Regions from separate parts of the Paenarthrobacter sp. 10L420 genome, predicted to be linked through region 2. Evidence: riboswitches for the same ligand, from Rfam matches in the RefSeq annotation. Region 2 holds a riboswitch; each other region holds the start of a gene.
What was found. Region 2 has a riboswitch for S-adenosylmethionine ahead of metX (homoserine O-acetyltransferase MetX). Riboswitches for the same ligand answer to the same signal wherever they lie in the genome.

Region 1 (4,749 bases), on a different contig from region 2:
AACGCCGGGACAGGACTTTCGAAGTTGCTCCAGCATGTCTGTGGAAGGATCGACGGCGGCCACCTGCAGGCCGCGGTCCACGAGCAGTGCCGTAAATTTTCCCGTGCCTGCACCAATATCCGCGGCGGACTTCGCTCCAGGAGGGAGAAGCCAATCCATTGAGTCTGTGGGATAGCCGGGCCGAACGCGATCGTAGTGTTCGCCGCCGTCCTGGAAGCTCTGGCCCAGCTCGCGGCGGCGCGTGGCATGCAGCTTGGGACCACCCGGCCTGCCAACGCGGCCGGAAACACTTCCGCCGGAAACAACGCCGGAAACACTGCCGGAAGGCACGGCCACGCACAGACTCCTTTACCGCGAACGCCAGTTACCCTACGAATTTACCGCACAGTACGTGCGTTTTAGTCAATCGTGCAGGGCGCAGCCCCTGCGGTGCCCGGGGTGTTTGGTGCCCATTCCGGGTAGCTGCGGTGGTCGTTGGCCGGTACCCAGCGGCCTTCGTCTACTACATAGTCCCAGCCGAGCCCGGTGCGCTTGAGTTCTTCGATACCAGCCAGGAGTCGTGTGGCATCCTCCAATCGGGAACCCACTCCGAAACTGGCTCGGAGCGAGCCCGAAGGGAGTCCGAGCCGCTTGAGCAGGGGATGGGCGCAGAAGCGGCCGTCACGAAGTCCTACACCATGTTCGGCGGCGAGGTAGGCGGCCACCAGTCCGGCGTCGAATCCTTCCACGGAGAAATTGACCACGCCGATAGTGTCTTCGGAGTCGCTGAAGATCCGGTGGACGGTCACGCCTTCGATTGCTTCAAGTCCCTGTACGAGGTAGGAGCGGATGGCAGCTTCATGGGCATGCCATGCCTCTTGGTCCAGCCCGGCCAGCACCTGCGTCGCGCGGGCCAATGTTGCCGCGCCGAGGACGTTGGGGGAGCCGCCCTCGTGGCGGGCGGGACCTGAAGCCCAGCTGACCGAGTCCAGGCGGGCTTCGCGAACGGCGCCACCACCGGCAAGGTGCGGAGTACCGGCGTCGAGCCAGTCAGGACGGCCCACAACAACACCGGCGCCGAACGGAGCGTAGAGCTTATGCCCGGAGAACACGATGTAGTCCACGTCTGCTGCGGTGATGTTGATGCGGCGGTGGGGGGCAAGCTGCGCGGCGTCCACCACAATCCGGGCGCCGTATTCGTGGGCAAGTGCTGCGAGTTCGGCGATCGGCAGGATTTCACCGGTCACATTCGAGGCCCCGGTGACCGCCAGCAACGACACGCCGCCCTGGCTGAGTTCCTCGCGAAGCTTGGCGAGGGTAGCTGTCAGTGTCGAAGCAGCTACGACACTGCGGTGAGGGACGCCCTGCCAGGGAAGGAGATTGGCATGGTGCTCGATGTCCAGGTAAAGGACCTCGCCCGTTGGCTTTCCGTCCAGTTGCGGGAGGCAGCCTGCCAACAGGTTCAGCGAGTCCGTGGTGTTCCGGGTGAAAATGACGGAATCGTCGGGACGACCGCCGACGAATTCGCGGACGATGTCGCGGGAGTTCTCGTAGACCGAGGTGCTGATCTGGGAAGCGTAGCCCGCGCCGCGGTGGACACTGGCGTAGTAGGGGAGGATCTCATTGAGATACGCAGAAACAATTGTCAGCGCTGGAGCGGATGCTCCGTAGTCGAGGTTGGCGTAGCGGACGTGGCCACCCTGGATCAGGGGAGCTTGCAGCTCTGCGCCTGTGACGGCGGCCAGGGGCCTGCCTGCAGCGGCTTCGTGCGCTGCTTCTTCGACCACAAGGGACGGCAGAACGGTGGAGTTGAACGTAGCAGTGCTCATGGGACCTCACTCAAGAGGGACCCCCTATGGGGATCCGCGCTTGCCGTATCCGTTCCGGACCGGCCAGGTCGTCACCCGGGGCACCCCACCGCGAATGGAGGGTTGCCGGCCAGCAAACCGGGGTTTAGCGCTGGCACTCGTGACCTGTAAAGAGGTTAGGGCACTCCTCTGGCCTGCTCCAAAGTCGCTTCGCTTTGTTAAGCACATTGTTACGAAGGGTCCGGAAATCGGGCTTTGGGCGAAGAAAAAACGGCGGACGCCCCGAAAAGGAGGCATCCGCCGTCGAAAATTCTATGCAAAGCCGGTTGGCTAGTTGGTGCCGCTGGGTCAGAGGAGGTCATCCAGAGCAGGGTTCAGCCGCTTGAGGACCTCTGAGTGCAGGATGGAGTTGGTGGCCAGGGCGTTGCCGCCAAAGGGGCCATCCTCGCCTTCCAACGAGGTGAAGCGGCCGCCGGCTTCCGTCACGATCGGAACCAGTGCTGCCATGTCGTAAAGGTTCAACTCTGGCTCGCAGGCGATATCCACGGCTCCCTCGGCAACCAGGCAATAGGACCAGAAATCGCCGTAGGCGCGTGTGCGCCAGATGTCTTCCGTCAACCCCAGGAACTCGTCCAGATTTCCGCGTTCCTTCCAACCGGAAAGGCTGGAATATGACATTGAAGCATCTGCCAACCGCGAAACGTTTGACACTTTGAGCCGGGTCGCTGACGCGAGGGAGCGACCCATATAGGCGCCCATGTCCTTTGCTGCCCACCAACGCTTGCCCAACGCGGGAGCACTGACAAGTCCGACCACCGGCTCACCCTCGTCCACGAGTGCGATCAGGGTAGCCCATACAGGAACTCCCCGAACGAAGTTCTTGGTGCCGTCGATGGGGTCGATGATCCAACGCCGGGAGCCGTGGCCGCTGCTGCCGAACTCCTCGCCGAGGACGGCGTCACGGGGGCGCGAGCGCGACAATTGGCCACGAATGGCTTCTTCCGCAGCTTTGTCGGCATCCGTCACTGGCGTGAGGTCAGGCTTGGTCTCGACCTGCAGATCCAAGGCCTTGAAGCGGTCCATGGTTTGGGCATCCACGGAATCCGCCAGCACGTGGGCCAGTCGGAGGTCATCGTTGTAGCTGGAAACGGGTTGGGTCATGCCACCAAACTATCGTGAAACGTTCCCTGCAGTTGGGATCGCCTTGCACCAATGCTTAGTTGACGGTACCCAGTTCTTTGGTCTCTTTCGCTTCCAAACGCGGGTCCGCGCCCAGCAGCCGCCGGAGCGAAGACAAGCGGGCCACCCCGGAAGGACCGGCGTGTCCCTCGTTCACCCACGCGTCAAGTCCGCAATTGATGGCACTGGCATCGTGCTTGCAACCGCGGTCGCAAGCTTCGGTGCCCGGTTCCAAATCGGGGAAGGAATGCAGGATGCGGTCGGGGTCCACATGCGCGAGTCCGAAGGAGCGGATACCGGGGGTATCGATGATCCAGCTACCTGGCGGTGCGTCCGCCAGCTTCAAGGCCAGCGCCGACGACGACGTATGCCGGCCCCGCCCTGTGACGGCGTTGACACCACCCGTAGCACGCTCGGCTCCGGTCAGGGCATTAACCATGGTGGACTTGCCGACGCCCGAATGGCCCAGCATGACAGTCACTTTTCCATCAAGGTGGGCCCGCAATTCGGCAACGGCGCGGCTGTCCAGCCGCGCGGACAGTCCGTCGTCCGAGCGGGCATCGATACCGGACGCTTCATCGTCTGCGGTACGGCTGATGATGATGGGAAAGTCGAGGCTGAGATAGTTCGACAACAGTTCCGCAGGATCCTTGACATCTGCTTTGGTGACGAGCAGCAGCGGCTCGATCCCGGCGTCGTAGGCTGCAACCAGGGCGCGGTCAATAAAGCCGGTTCGGGGCTCCGGATTGGCCGCCGCGACCACCACCACAAGTTGGTCTGCGTTGGCTACCACCACTCTTTCGATGGGGTCGGTATCATCAGCGCTGCGCCGCAGGAGCGTCTTCCGCTCCTCTATTCGGACGAGCCGCGCAAGGGTATCCGGTTCTCCGGATACGTCGCCCACCAAGGCGACGAAATCGCCGGGGACAACGGGGTTTCGTCGCAGTTCACGCGCGCGTGCAGCGATGATGATGCGTTCATCCGCCGAGTCTTCACCGACGATGGCGGTGTAGCGCCCGCGGTCTACCGTGATAATCCGGCCAATGACCGCGTCATCATGACTGGGACGGTCCTTGGTGCGGGGCCTTGATCCTTTTTTATTCGGACGGATCCGGACATCGGATTCGTCCCAGGAGCTTGCGTCGCGACCCATGCTCAGTTGCTGGCCTCACTGGTGACGGTCAAGTCATCGCCTGTGCCGTGCTGCAGCATGGCCTCCCACATCTGCGGAAATTCGGGCATCGTCTTGGACGTGGTAGCGATATCCTCCACCTGAACGCCCTCAACGGCGAGCCCCAAAATAGCGCCCGCCGTAGCCATGCGGTGATCAGCGTAGCTGTGGACGACGCCTGCGTGCAGAGTGGCCGGACGGATAATGAGGCCGTCGGCTGTTTCTTCTGCGTCGCCGCCAAGCCGATTGATTTCAGCGGCCAGCGCGGCGAGCCTATCCGTTTCATGGCCACGAAGGTGCGCGATCCCGGTTAGACGTGAAGGACCTGTAGCCAAGGCGCACAGCGCAGCGACGGTGGGCGCGAGTTCACTGGTCTCGTCGAAGTCGGCGCCCTTTATTTCAGGCCCGCCCTTCACGGTGAGCGTGCCGTTTTCGAGTGTCACGGTGGCTCCCATTTCAACCAGGATGCTACGCCAGAGGTCACCCACCTGGGTTGTTTGGGTGGGCCAGTTGGGGATCCTGACGGTGCCATGGGTCGCGAGGGCTGCGGCAAGGAACGGGCCGGCGTTGGAAAGGTCCTGTTCGATCCGCTGGTCGAAGGCGTGAATGGGG
Region 2 (4,749 bases):
GTTTCGGAAAATTCGGTTGGAGTACCCCGTTGGCCATCGTTGTGAGCGCGGCCCTTCGCGGCAGCTACCACTTGTATCAAGGCTTCGGACCGTTCATCGGCAACTTCGCGATGGGGTTGGTTTTCGCCTGGATCTATACCAAGACGAAGCGGGTAATGCCTTTGGTCATTGCCCATGCGCTGCTGGACATCGTCGCGTTCGTTGGCTTCAGCCTCTTCGGCAAGGCGATAGGCCTTGGTTAGGCGCGCGGTTAAAGAAATTCGGCCGCCATCGGTGGGTGACGTCGTTGGCACCCGCTGATGGCGGCCGAAGCTTGACCGGACACACAGGACCGGGGAGGGGAGCAGGCCCCCAAGGGAAGTGACGGGTCAGATGGTGACGGCGCCGGAGGCTGTTTCGAAAGTGACGGACATGATGCCAGGCGTACCGTGCGGGGCCATCCACTGGACAGCGACGTCCTCGAGCGGCTTCTCAACGGGTTCGCCCAGCCATTCGGTAACGCGTTCCGCCGAGCCCGCAATAGTGAGGCTGGACATCTTGACGTCACTGTCATAGACCTTGGACGGGTGCAGTGAGGGGTCGCCCTCCCACTTGAGCAGGTACGGCACCTGGGGATCGGCGATCAAGCCGAGAATGCCGATCTGCTGCCACACGAGTTCGCGGCCATCCGGGAACTTGCGGTTGCCCGGAACTGCGGAACGGCCGAGGCGTTCTTCGAAGGGGGCGAGGTCGTCAACGGCGACGCACCAGCCCATCCAACCGCCGCCAGCCGCCGAGCGTGCTCGGACTGCCTGACCAAAGGGTGCCTTGTCAGAAGCAGGATGGTCCAGGACCTCTACGACTTCCAGGTATTTGTTATCCGCCAAGGGAATGATCATGTTCCGGGTACCGAAGCGCGGGTGCACTCCGCCCCGGACTGCGTCCACTCCCAGAGCTGCGGAAATTCGTTCGGTAGTGGCCAAAAGGCCATCTCGTTCACAAGCGTAAGAGACGTGATCCATGCGCATGGCTTCATCTTGGCACTTTGTGATCGGGGTCTCAGCTAAGGGAAGCCTAACTAACATGGGACCTTGCTGTATGCCATTCGACTGCGTCATGCCGGGTCGCCCAAAGACCGAAAAATACTGCCTTCGTCACAAAGCTGTCCAAGTATCCGGGCCCTTCCTAGACTGGCCCCAGCCCACGCCTACAGCGATCAACGGCAAACCCGCGCGCCACTAAGAGGAGAATTCAATGTCCCAAGGATGGTCTTTCGAAACCCGCCAGATCCACGCAGGGCAGGAGCCTGACTCTGCCACGGGAGCGAGGTCGCTTCCGATCTACCAGACCACGTCCTTCGTTTTCCCCAGCGCAGAGAGCGCAGCCAACCGCTTTGCCTTGGCCGAGCTCGCCCCGATCTACACCCGTATCGGCAACCCGACACAGGATGCCGTGGAGCAGCGGATCGCCAGCCTCGAAGGTGGACTGGGCGCATTGCTCCTCAGTTCTGGACAGGCCGCGGAAACCTTCGCCATCCTGAACATTGCCGAGGCCGGCGACCATGTCGTCGCCAGCCCCAGCCTGTACGGCGGCACCTACAACCTGCTGGCACACACACTGAAGAAGTTCGGTATCTCCGTGACATTCGTGGAAGACCCGGACAACCTGGACCAGTGGCGCGACGCCGTGCAGCCCAACACCAAGCTGTTCTTTGGTGAGGTGGTCTCAAATCCGCGCCAGGACGTGCTGGACATCGAGGGTATTTCACGCGCCGCGCATGAAGCTGGCGTGCCGCTGATCGTGGATAACACGCTCTCCACCCCGTACCTCATTCGACCCATCGAATGGGGTGCGGACATTGTGGTGCACTCGGCTACCAAGTATCTGGGCGGCCACGGTGCGGCGATCGCCGGCGTGATCGTGGACTCCGGAAACTTTGATTTCGGCAAGGACCCGGAACGCTTCCCTGGATTCAATACTCCGGACCCCAGCTACAACGGACTCGTTTACGCCCGGGACCTTGGCAAGGACGGCGCGCTCGGAGCCAACCTCTCCTACATTCTCAAGGCACGCGTGCAGTTGCTGCGCGATCTGGGTTCGGCCGTTTCCCCGTTCAACGCATTCCTCATCGCCCAAGGGCTGGAAACCCTGAGCCTCCGCGTAGAGCGTCACGTCTCGAACGCCACCAAAGTGGCGGAATGGCTGGAAGCCCACGACGACGTCGAATCGGTTGCCTTCGCGGGTCTGCCGTCCAGCCCTTGGTATGACCGCGGCCGGAAGTACGGGCCGAGGGGTACCGGCGCGGTGGTGGCATTCAACATCAAGGGTGGCGTCGAGGCCGGCAAGCGATTCGTCGATGGCCTGGAGCTGCACTCCCATGTTGCCAACATCGGTGACGTCCGCTCGCTGGTTATCCACCCGGCGTCGACTACCCACAGCCAGCTCACGGTCGAACAGCAACTGGTTGCGGGCGTGTATCCCGGCCTTGTCCGCCTGTCGGTGGGAATCGAGCACGTGGACGACATCATTGCTGACTTGGAGGCTGGTTTCCGGGCTGCCAAGGGCGCTTAGCGGAGCGGCTGCCCGCCGACGAAAATTCGCCGGGCGGCCCTTCTCGCTGCGTGTTCCTGAACGAAGGGACCCCAAACCGTCACACAGCTGTCACATTCTTCGCCAAAACAGCGGTATTTTTCCTAGACTCTACGTATTAGGTCATGAGTGCCAGTGACAGCCCCGGCTTGCTGGCCGGCAACCCTCCTCCGCGGTGGGGTGCCCCGGGTGAAGACCTGGCCTGTCGCACGCAAGGCGGCAGGCAAGCGCGAGGTTAGGTGTCAAAGGAATGACCATTACTGCTACAGCACCCCCAAAACCGGGCAAAGAAGACGGGACGGTCAAGTACGCCGGCGTAGGTTCGCTGGAACTTGAAGCCGGCGGTTTTCTCCCGGATGTTGTGCTGGCCTACGAAACCTGGGGGCAGCTGAACGAAGATGCGTCCAACGCCGTTCTCGTTCAGCACGCACTGACGGGCAGCACGCACGTGGCCCGCGGTGCCACCGACGAGGAAGGCTGGTGGGAGCAACTCGTTGGTCCCGGCGCGACGATCGACACCAACCGGTTCTTCGTTATCTCCATCAACATTGTGGGCGGCTGTTACGGCAGCACGGGACCATCGTCCCAGGCTCCGGACGGGCGGCCTTGGGGATCCCGCTTTCCTCTCATCACGTTGCGCGACAGCACCGTGGCTGAAGCCCGTCTCGCGGATGCATTGGGCATCAAGGCATGGCACGCAGTCCTCGGCGGTTCCATGGGCGGGGCGCGGGCACTTGAATGGGCGGTGACCTTCCCCGAGCGTGTTCAGAGGTGCGCAGTCATTTCTGTCGGCGCCTACAGCACAGCCGAGCAAATCGCTTTCGCCCAGTCGCAGACGCTCGCCATCCGCCAGGACCCGAACTTCAACAACGGCGATTACTACGGTGGACCAACTCCCGAGGCGGGCCTTGCCCTGGCCCGACGGATAGCGCATATCACGTACCGATCAGCCCTGGAGCTTGATTTCCGCTTCGGCCGCGAAGCCCAGCACCAAGAGACGCCCCTGGCTGCTCCGGTCCTGGGGGAGCGTGGCCGCTACCAGGTGGAAAGCTACCTCGACCACCAAGGCACCAAGCTGGTGCGCCGGTTCGATGCGAACAGTTACATCGCCATCACCGAGGCCCTCATGTCCCACGACATCAGCCGGGGCCGGGGCACCTTGCAGGAAGCCTTGGCCAGCGCCACTGCTGAATTCTTTGTGGCAGCCGTCGACTCGGACCGCCTCTACTTCCCGGCCCAGTCATTGGAACTGGCACAAAACCTGCCCGGCAATGTGCCCGTCCACGTGATCGAGGCTCCCATCGGACACGACGGCTTCCTCACCGAAATCGGGCAACTGTCAGCCCAACTGCATCAGGCCTTCTTCGCGTAAGCCGGCTCAGCCGTTCATGATCTCGCCGCGCTGCTTCATGTAGTCCTCCATGGCGATCTCGCCGTTGCTGAACTTGAGGTCCAGCTCGGCCAGCTTGCGCGCGCGGAAGCCTTGGTGCTCAGAGCCGCTGTTGCTGGGAAACGTAGGTGAAGAAGCGTTCGACGGCGGTCCTGCCGGCGGTTGCGCATCGGCAGGGCGGACGTGGATTGGCTCGCCCGGATAGCCCGGGTAGTTCTGGGCAGGGTAGTTCTGCTGCGGGTAACCCGGTCCCGGAAGATTCTGCGGGGGATAGCCGGGGCCAGGGTAGTTCTGGGGCGGGTAGTTCTGGGCAGGGTAGTTCTGGCCCGGGAAGTTGCGGTCCTGGAAATTACGGTCCTGAAGCCGCCGCGCCCGGGACCTGTTATAAAGGCGGATCCCCATGGGAATCAGCCACGAGCAGACGATGATCCAGAAGATCAGATTGTTCACGGTGCAGGCCTCCTAGGTCTTAACCCAGCTTAGTCCCGCACTTTCACACCAGCTTTGCCTTCATGCCCAGGAACCTTCCGTAGCGTTCCGCCTCGGCCTCCAACGCTTGTTGTTCCGCTGTTGTGAAGGGTCGGTTTACTCTGACGTCGAGTTCGCAGATCCCACCGGAGAAGCCGTGGCGCCACCATCCGGACAGCCTGCCCTCCAGCAACACGACGTGAATGGGAGCATCGCCCTCCGGGAAATAGGGCGCCCTTCCGCCGAGGTAGTGCCTCGATTGGGAATAGCCCATCACGTACTCGTCGTAGCACTGGATGAGATCGACCCGGGGGAGCGGCGGC
Region 3 (4,749 bases), on a different contig from region 2:
TGGTACCTGACTACCTGAATTTGATAGGCAAGAATCGACTTCTCCTCTACAGCCGTATCGCGGCCCGACCCAAGGAGGGTGTTGAGGCCATAGATTCTCTGCCCGGACGTTGAAGCGCGCTCCAGCACTTCCCGCGACAGGCCAATCAAAGACAACGCATCTTGGTTGAGTTTCACGTGAAACCCCGGATCCAGGGCAGCCTGCGCCACGCTTTCAGGGTCCACCGGCGATGTGCCGATCAGCAGGGTTCTGGACTCGGAGGAAATGGGCTCGGAGGACATCAGAAGTCCAGAAGATTCTGGCGGAAGCCGCCGTTGCCGTAACTCTTCCTCAACAGGCCACGGCGTCGCAGTTCTGGAGTGAGCTTGTCCAGCACTCCGTGCACGGTGACGGGGTCCACGAACCCCGAGAAGAGGAAGCCGTCCCCACCCACGGCCTCGCCGGTCTCCTCGAAGTAGTCCACGATTTCACCAACCGTGCCGATGATCGAATCGCCGGCACCACCGCTGCGTGCCTGAAGGATCTGGCGCAGGGTAGACCCCGGAGGCGCTGCCTTGGCGAAGTGCTCCAACGTGCCTTGGTTGCTGTTGGTGCTCAATTCGGGCAACGGCGCATCGAGGTCGAACTGCTTAAAGTCGATAACGGACAGATAGGAGATCGAGTTGAGCTGGCTGTCGATATCACGCTGGGTGAGCTCCCGGCGCTGCGCCCGCAACTCCTCGGCCTCGGCTGATGAGCCAACCACGGTGGGCTTGAGCACGAAAAGGACCTTGACGTCGTCGGGGTTCCTGCCAGCCTTGGCAGCCTCGGCACGGATGGAATCCCGGTAGGCCTTCATGCCGTCAGCGCCACGCGCCAACGCGATCGCGACGTCGGCGTGCCCACCTGCGAACGCTTTGCCCCGAGGAGAAGCACCCGCCTGCACCAGTACGGGCTCCTCCGGCAGAGGTGCGGTGTTAAGGGGACCGCGGACCTTGAAGAAGTCGCCCTGGTGGTTAATAGGGTGCACTTTGGTGTGGTCGGCGAATCTGCCGGCCTCAACGTCCTCGAGCACCGCGTCAGGTTCCCAGCTCCGCCAAAGCCTCCGTACGACGTCGACGAATTCCTCCGCCTTCTCATACCGAAGGTCGTGTTCAATCTGCTGGTCCAAACCGTAATTCTGTGCTGCCAGGTCACTGCCGGAAGTGACAACGTTCCAGCCCAGCTGCCCCTCGGAGAAGTGCTGCAGCGTGGCCAGCAGCCGGGCGGCTGTGAAGGGCGGATAGAAGGATGCGCTGACGGTCGGCACAATCCCAAGGTGCTTGGTGGCGGACAGAAGGTACGGGACCAGCGCCAAAGGATCATGCTTAGGCGCAAAGGAGGCGTGTGCCAGCGAGACCTCGGCAGTGCCGCCATAAGTATCAGGAACAGTAAGGGAATCCTCGATGATGAAAAGGTCAAGGCCGGATTGCTCGAACGCGCGCACGGCGTCTTGATACAGGGCAGGTTTCTTCCAGTCGTAGCCCAGGCTGTAGGCGGGAGTTCCCCAGCCCTGGACACCGAAACCGTGCCCCACGAACCATCCAAAATGCAGCATGGGCTTGAGTGTAGGGCTGCCTTGTCCGTTCACCGCTACCTGATTTCTTGCGAAGTTACAGGGGGTCGTACTGCGTCAATTATGCTCCCGGGACGTCACATTTAGGCTGCTACTCCAGCATGGGCCGGTTACGCAACATGACGACCGCGTAACCGCTTGCAAGTGCGGGCCGCCGCCGCGGGATGTTACGTTTTTCTTGAGTAATGAGCACCAGCGCCAAGCCCTGACTTGCTGGTCGGCAACCCTCTCTCCGGCGGGGTGCCTCAGGTGACTACTCGGCGTATCGACACTTCGAACTGCAAGCGTGACTGAGGAGCACCAGCCAATGCCTGAACCCACTGAAGAAAAACTCTCCTACCGCCTGATTACAGGTCCGGATACCCGTGAATTCTGTGAGCGGATCACCACGGCCCTCGCCGACGGCTACGTGCTCCACGGCAGCCCGGCAGCCACGTTCAATGGCACGGATGTCATCGTGGCGCAGGCCGTCGTACTGCCCGTGGCCATCGCCAACGCAGACGCCGCCGTCGCGAATGCAGTTGACCAGTTGGAGAACGACGACGACGAAGAAGCATTCGAGGGACACGCATGAGTTACGCAGGTGACCTGACCCCGCAGGACGCGTGGGCCAAGCTTGAAGATGGCGCCATCCTGGTAGACGTCCGCACCGAGGCCGAGTGGGCACACATCGGCATTCCGGACACCAAAGCCACAGAGAACGATCCCCTGTTCATTCAGTGGAACCTCGCCGGCGGCATTCCCAACTCCCGCTTCCTCGAGGACCTGCAGCAGCAGGCACCTGAGGGCGAGGGCGTGGAACTCGTTTTCATCTGCCGCTCAGGCCAGCGCTCCATCTCTGCTGCCATCGCCGCGACGCAGGCCGGATTCACCGCCTACAACGTCCTCGAGGGCTTCGAAGGTGACCCGGACCGGTATGGCGAACGCACCATCAACGGCTGGAAGAACCGTGGCCTGCCGACCAACCTGGGGAACGACTAAGTGACTTTCAATCCCGATGCCGCCAGCTGGAGCCCTGACACCCAGGCAGTACGCGGTGGCCTTGACCGTACCAACTTCCAGGAGACGTCCGAACCCGTTTTCCTGAACTCCGGCTTCGTCTACGAATCCGCTGCCGCCGCCGAACGCGCCTTCACTGGCGAGGACGAACGCTTCGTTTACTCCCGCTACGGCAACCCGTCCGTGGCCACGTTCCAGGAGCGGTTGCGGTTGCTCGAAGGAACCGAGGCTTGCTTTGCGACGGCGTCCGGCATGTCCGCGGTGTTCACCGCCTTGGGTGCCCTGTTGGCTGCCGGTGATCGCGTGGTTGCCGCCCGCTCCCTGTTCGGCTCGTGCTTCGTGATCCTCAATGAGATCCTGCCGCGCTGGGGCGTAGAGACCGTGTTTGTCGATGGTCCCGACCTCGATCAGTGGCGTGCTGCCCTCTCCGAACCCACCACCGCTGTGTTCTTCGAGTCGCCGTCCAACCCGATGCAGGAAATCGTGGACATCGCCGCCGTCAGCGAGCTCGCGCATGCAGCGGGAGCGACCGTCGTCGTCGACAACGTCTTTGCCACTCCCCTGCTGCAGCGTTGCGGCGACTTGGGCGCAGACGTCATTGTTTACTCCGGCACCAAGCACATCGATGGCCAGGGGCGCGTCCTCGGCGGCGCGATCATGGGCACCAAGGAATTCATCGATGGCCCGGTCAAGCAGCTGATGCGGCACACCGGACCGTCGCTCTCCGCGTTCAACGCGTGGGTATTGACCAAGGGCCTGGAGACCATGGGGCTGCGCGTGAACCACAGTTCGGCCTCCGCTTTGAAAATCGCGGAATGGCTCGAGCAGCAACCTGCCATTAGCTGGGTCAAGTACCCCTTGTTGAAATCGCACCCGCAGTACGAACTGGCGGCGAAGCAGATGAAGGCCGGCGGTACTGTGCTGACGTTCGAGCTGCTGCCCTCTTCCGGGCGGTCCGCCAAAGACGCCGCGTTCGCGTTGCTGGACGGTCTGCGCGTCATCGACATCTCCAACAACCTGGGCGACTCCAAGTCCCTCATCACGCATCCGGCCACCACCACCCACCGGGCCATGGGGCCTGAAGGTCGCGGGGCCATTGGGTTGAGCGACGGCGTGGTCCGTTTGTCCGTGGGCCTGGAAGATGTAGACGATCTCATTCTGGATCTGGAGAAGGCCCTCAAACAGGTCTAACCTGTCTCGCATGAGCGGGAATCATCCCTATCGCCGTGCCGGAGCGGTCATCGTTGCCGGCACGGCGATCTGGTTTGCAGGTATTTCGCCGGTGTCGCGCGTTTACATCACCCCCGACGCCGCCGAACGTCTTCGTATGCTTGAGGCCGGCCAGCGTGGCTGGGTTATTGGGCAGCACCTCGCAGCGGCTGGAACCGTCGCGGTGCCGGTGGGATTCGCAGCCTTTGCCGGTCGTCTTCCGGGCGGACGGGCGAAGCGGTGGGCTGTTGCAGCCGCGGCCGCTTTGCTGGCAGGGGCCCCGCTCTTTGTGCCGAGTTTGTCCCGCCGGGCCTCGGACATGGAACGCTTTGCCTACGGCCGGGGATCCAATGCGCCATTCCTCGCTTACTCCGGGCTCCACGTTCTTGCCTTGGCTGCCCTGGGCGGAAGCCTCCTGGCGTCGCCCGCCAAACGATGGATCGGGGTCACGGCCGCAGCCAGCGCGCCCATCTACGGCGCCATCCTTGTGGCCAAGAAGGACATCCCGCCTTTCGTGTTCTACCTGGTCGAGGGCTTGACTGGGGCGTACCTGATGACATGGGAAGAGAGAGACCCCACTGAAGCCTAGGGCCGGCGGACCCTGGTCAGGATGGGCGCCGGATCCTTGTGCGAGTCTGCGGTAGCGCCACGAAGCGTCACCTTCACCGCATGTCCAACGACCGCCCCCAGCGCCTCATTGCTGGGCGGACTCCCCGGCGGATTCTGTGCCTCACGTTGCCGATTGTTGAAACGCTCTGCTGCATCGCGTTGCTCCCGGGCTCCGTTCCCGCGCTCAAGGATGTCCGAGATTCCAGCCTTCACCAGTCCCAGTTCACCTTGGTCGTCCAGGACGGGGCTCAGATAATCCACCAATGCCCAGACCACATCTGCTGCCGGTTGGGGACGGAAGTCGCCAAAGTCCAGGAGGTCTCCGCGAAGTCCCGAAT

Region 1: linked by a shared signal. The riboswitch ahead of AC1DD5_RS04230 (aminotransferase class V-fold PLP-dependent enzyme) and the one ahead of metX (homoserine O-acetyltransferase MetX) in region 2 are both predicted to bind S-adenosylmethionine.
Region 3: linked by a shared signal. The riboswitch ahead of AC1DD5_RS14815 (DUF1737 domain-containing protein) and the one ahead of metX (homoserine O-acetyltransferase MetX) in region 2 are both predicted to bind S-adenosylmethionine.

Annotation. Positions count from the first base shown of each region.
Region 1 is NZ_JBFTJK010000001.1:884,697-889,445, forward strand. It holds gene AC1DD5_RS04225 (class I SAM-dependent methyltransferase) at 1-252, opposite strand, end outside; gene AC1DD5_RS04230 (aminotransferase class V-fold PLP-dependent enzyme) at 399-1,808, opposite strand; SAM riboswitch class IV at 1,840-1,953, opposite strand; gene hisN (histidinol-phosphatase) at 2,136-2,948, opposite strand; gene rsgA (ribosome small subunit-dependent GTPase A) at 3,004-4,119, opposite strand; gene aroA (3-phosphoshikimate 1-carboxyvinyltransferase) at 4,122-4,749, opposite strand, start outside.
Region 2 is NZ_JBFTJK010000023.1:1,446-6,194, forward strand. It holds gene AC1DD5_RS22330 (CPBP family intramembrane glutamic endopeptidase) at 1-242, shown strand, start outside; gene AC1DD5_RS22335 (VOC family protein) at 369-1,007, opposite strand; gene AC1DD5_RS22340 (bifunctional o-acetylhomoserine/o-acetylserine sulfhydrylase) at 1,234-2,550, shown strand; SAM riboswitch class IV at 2,690-2,804, shown strand; gene metX (homoserine O-acetyltransferase MetX) at 2,819-3,940, shown strand; gene AC1DD5_RS22350 (hypothetical protein) at 3,947-4,408, opposite strand; gene AC1DD5_RS22355 (winged helix DNA-binding domain-containing protein) at 4,452-4,749, opposite strand, start outside.
Region 3 is NZ_JBFTJK010000009.1:101,112-105,860, forward strand. It holds gene AC1DD5_RS14805 (aromatic amino acid ammonia-lyase) at 1-281, opposite strand, end outside; gene AC1DD5_RS14810 (NtaA/DmoA family FMN-dependent monooxygenase) at 281-1,609, opposite strand; SAM riboswitch class IV at 1,776-1,887, shown strand; gene AC1DD5_RS14815 (DUF1737 domain-containing protein) at 1,902-2,168, shown strand; gene AC1DD5_RS14820 (rhodanese-like domain-containing protein) at 2,165-2,575, shown strand; gene AC1DD5_RS14825 (O-succinylhomoserine sulfhydrylase) at 2,576-3,784, shown strand; gene AC1DD5_RS14830 (hypothetical protein) at 3,795-4,391, shown strand; gene AC1DD5_RS14835 (glutamate--cysteine ligase 2) at 4,388-4,749, opposite strand, start outside.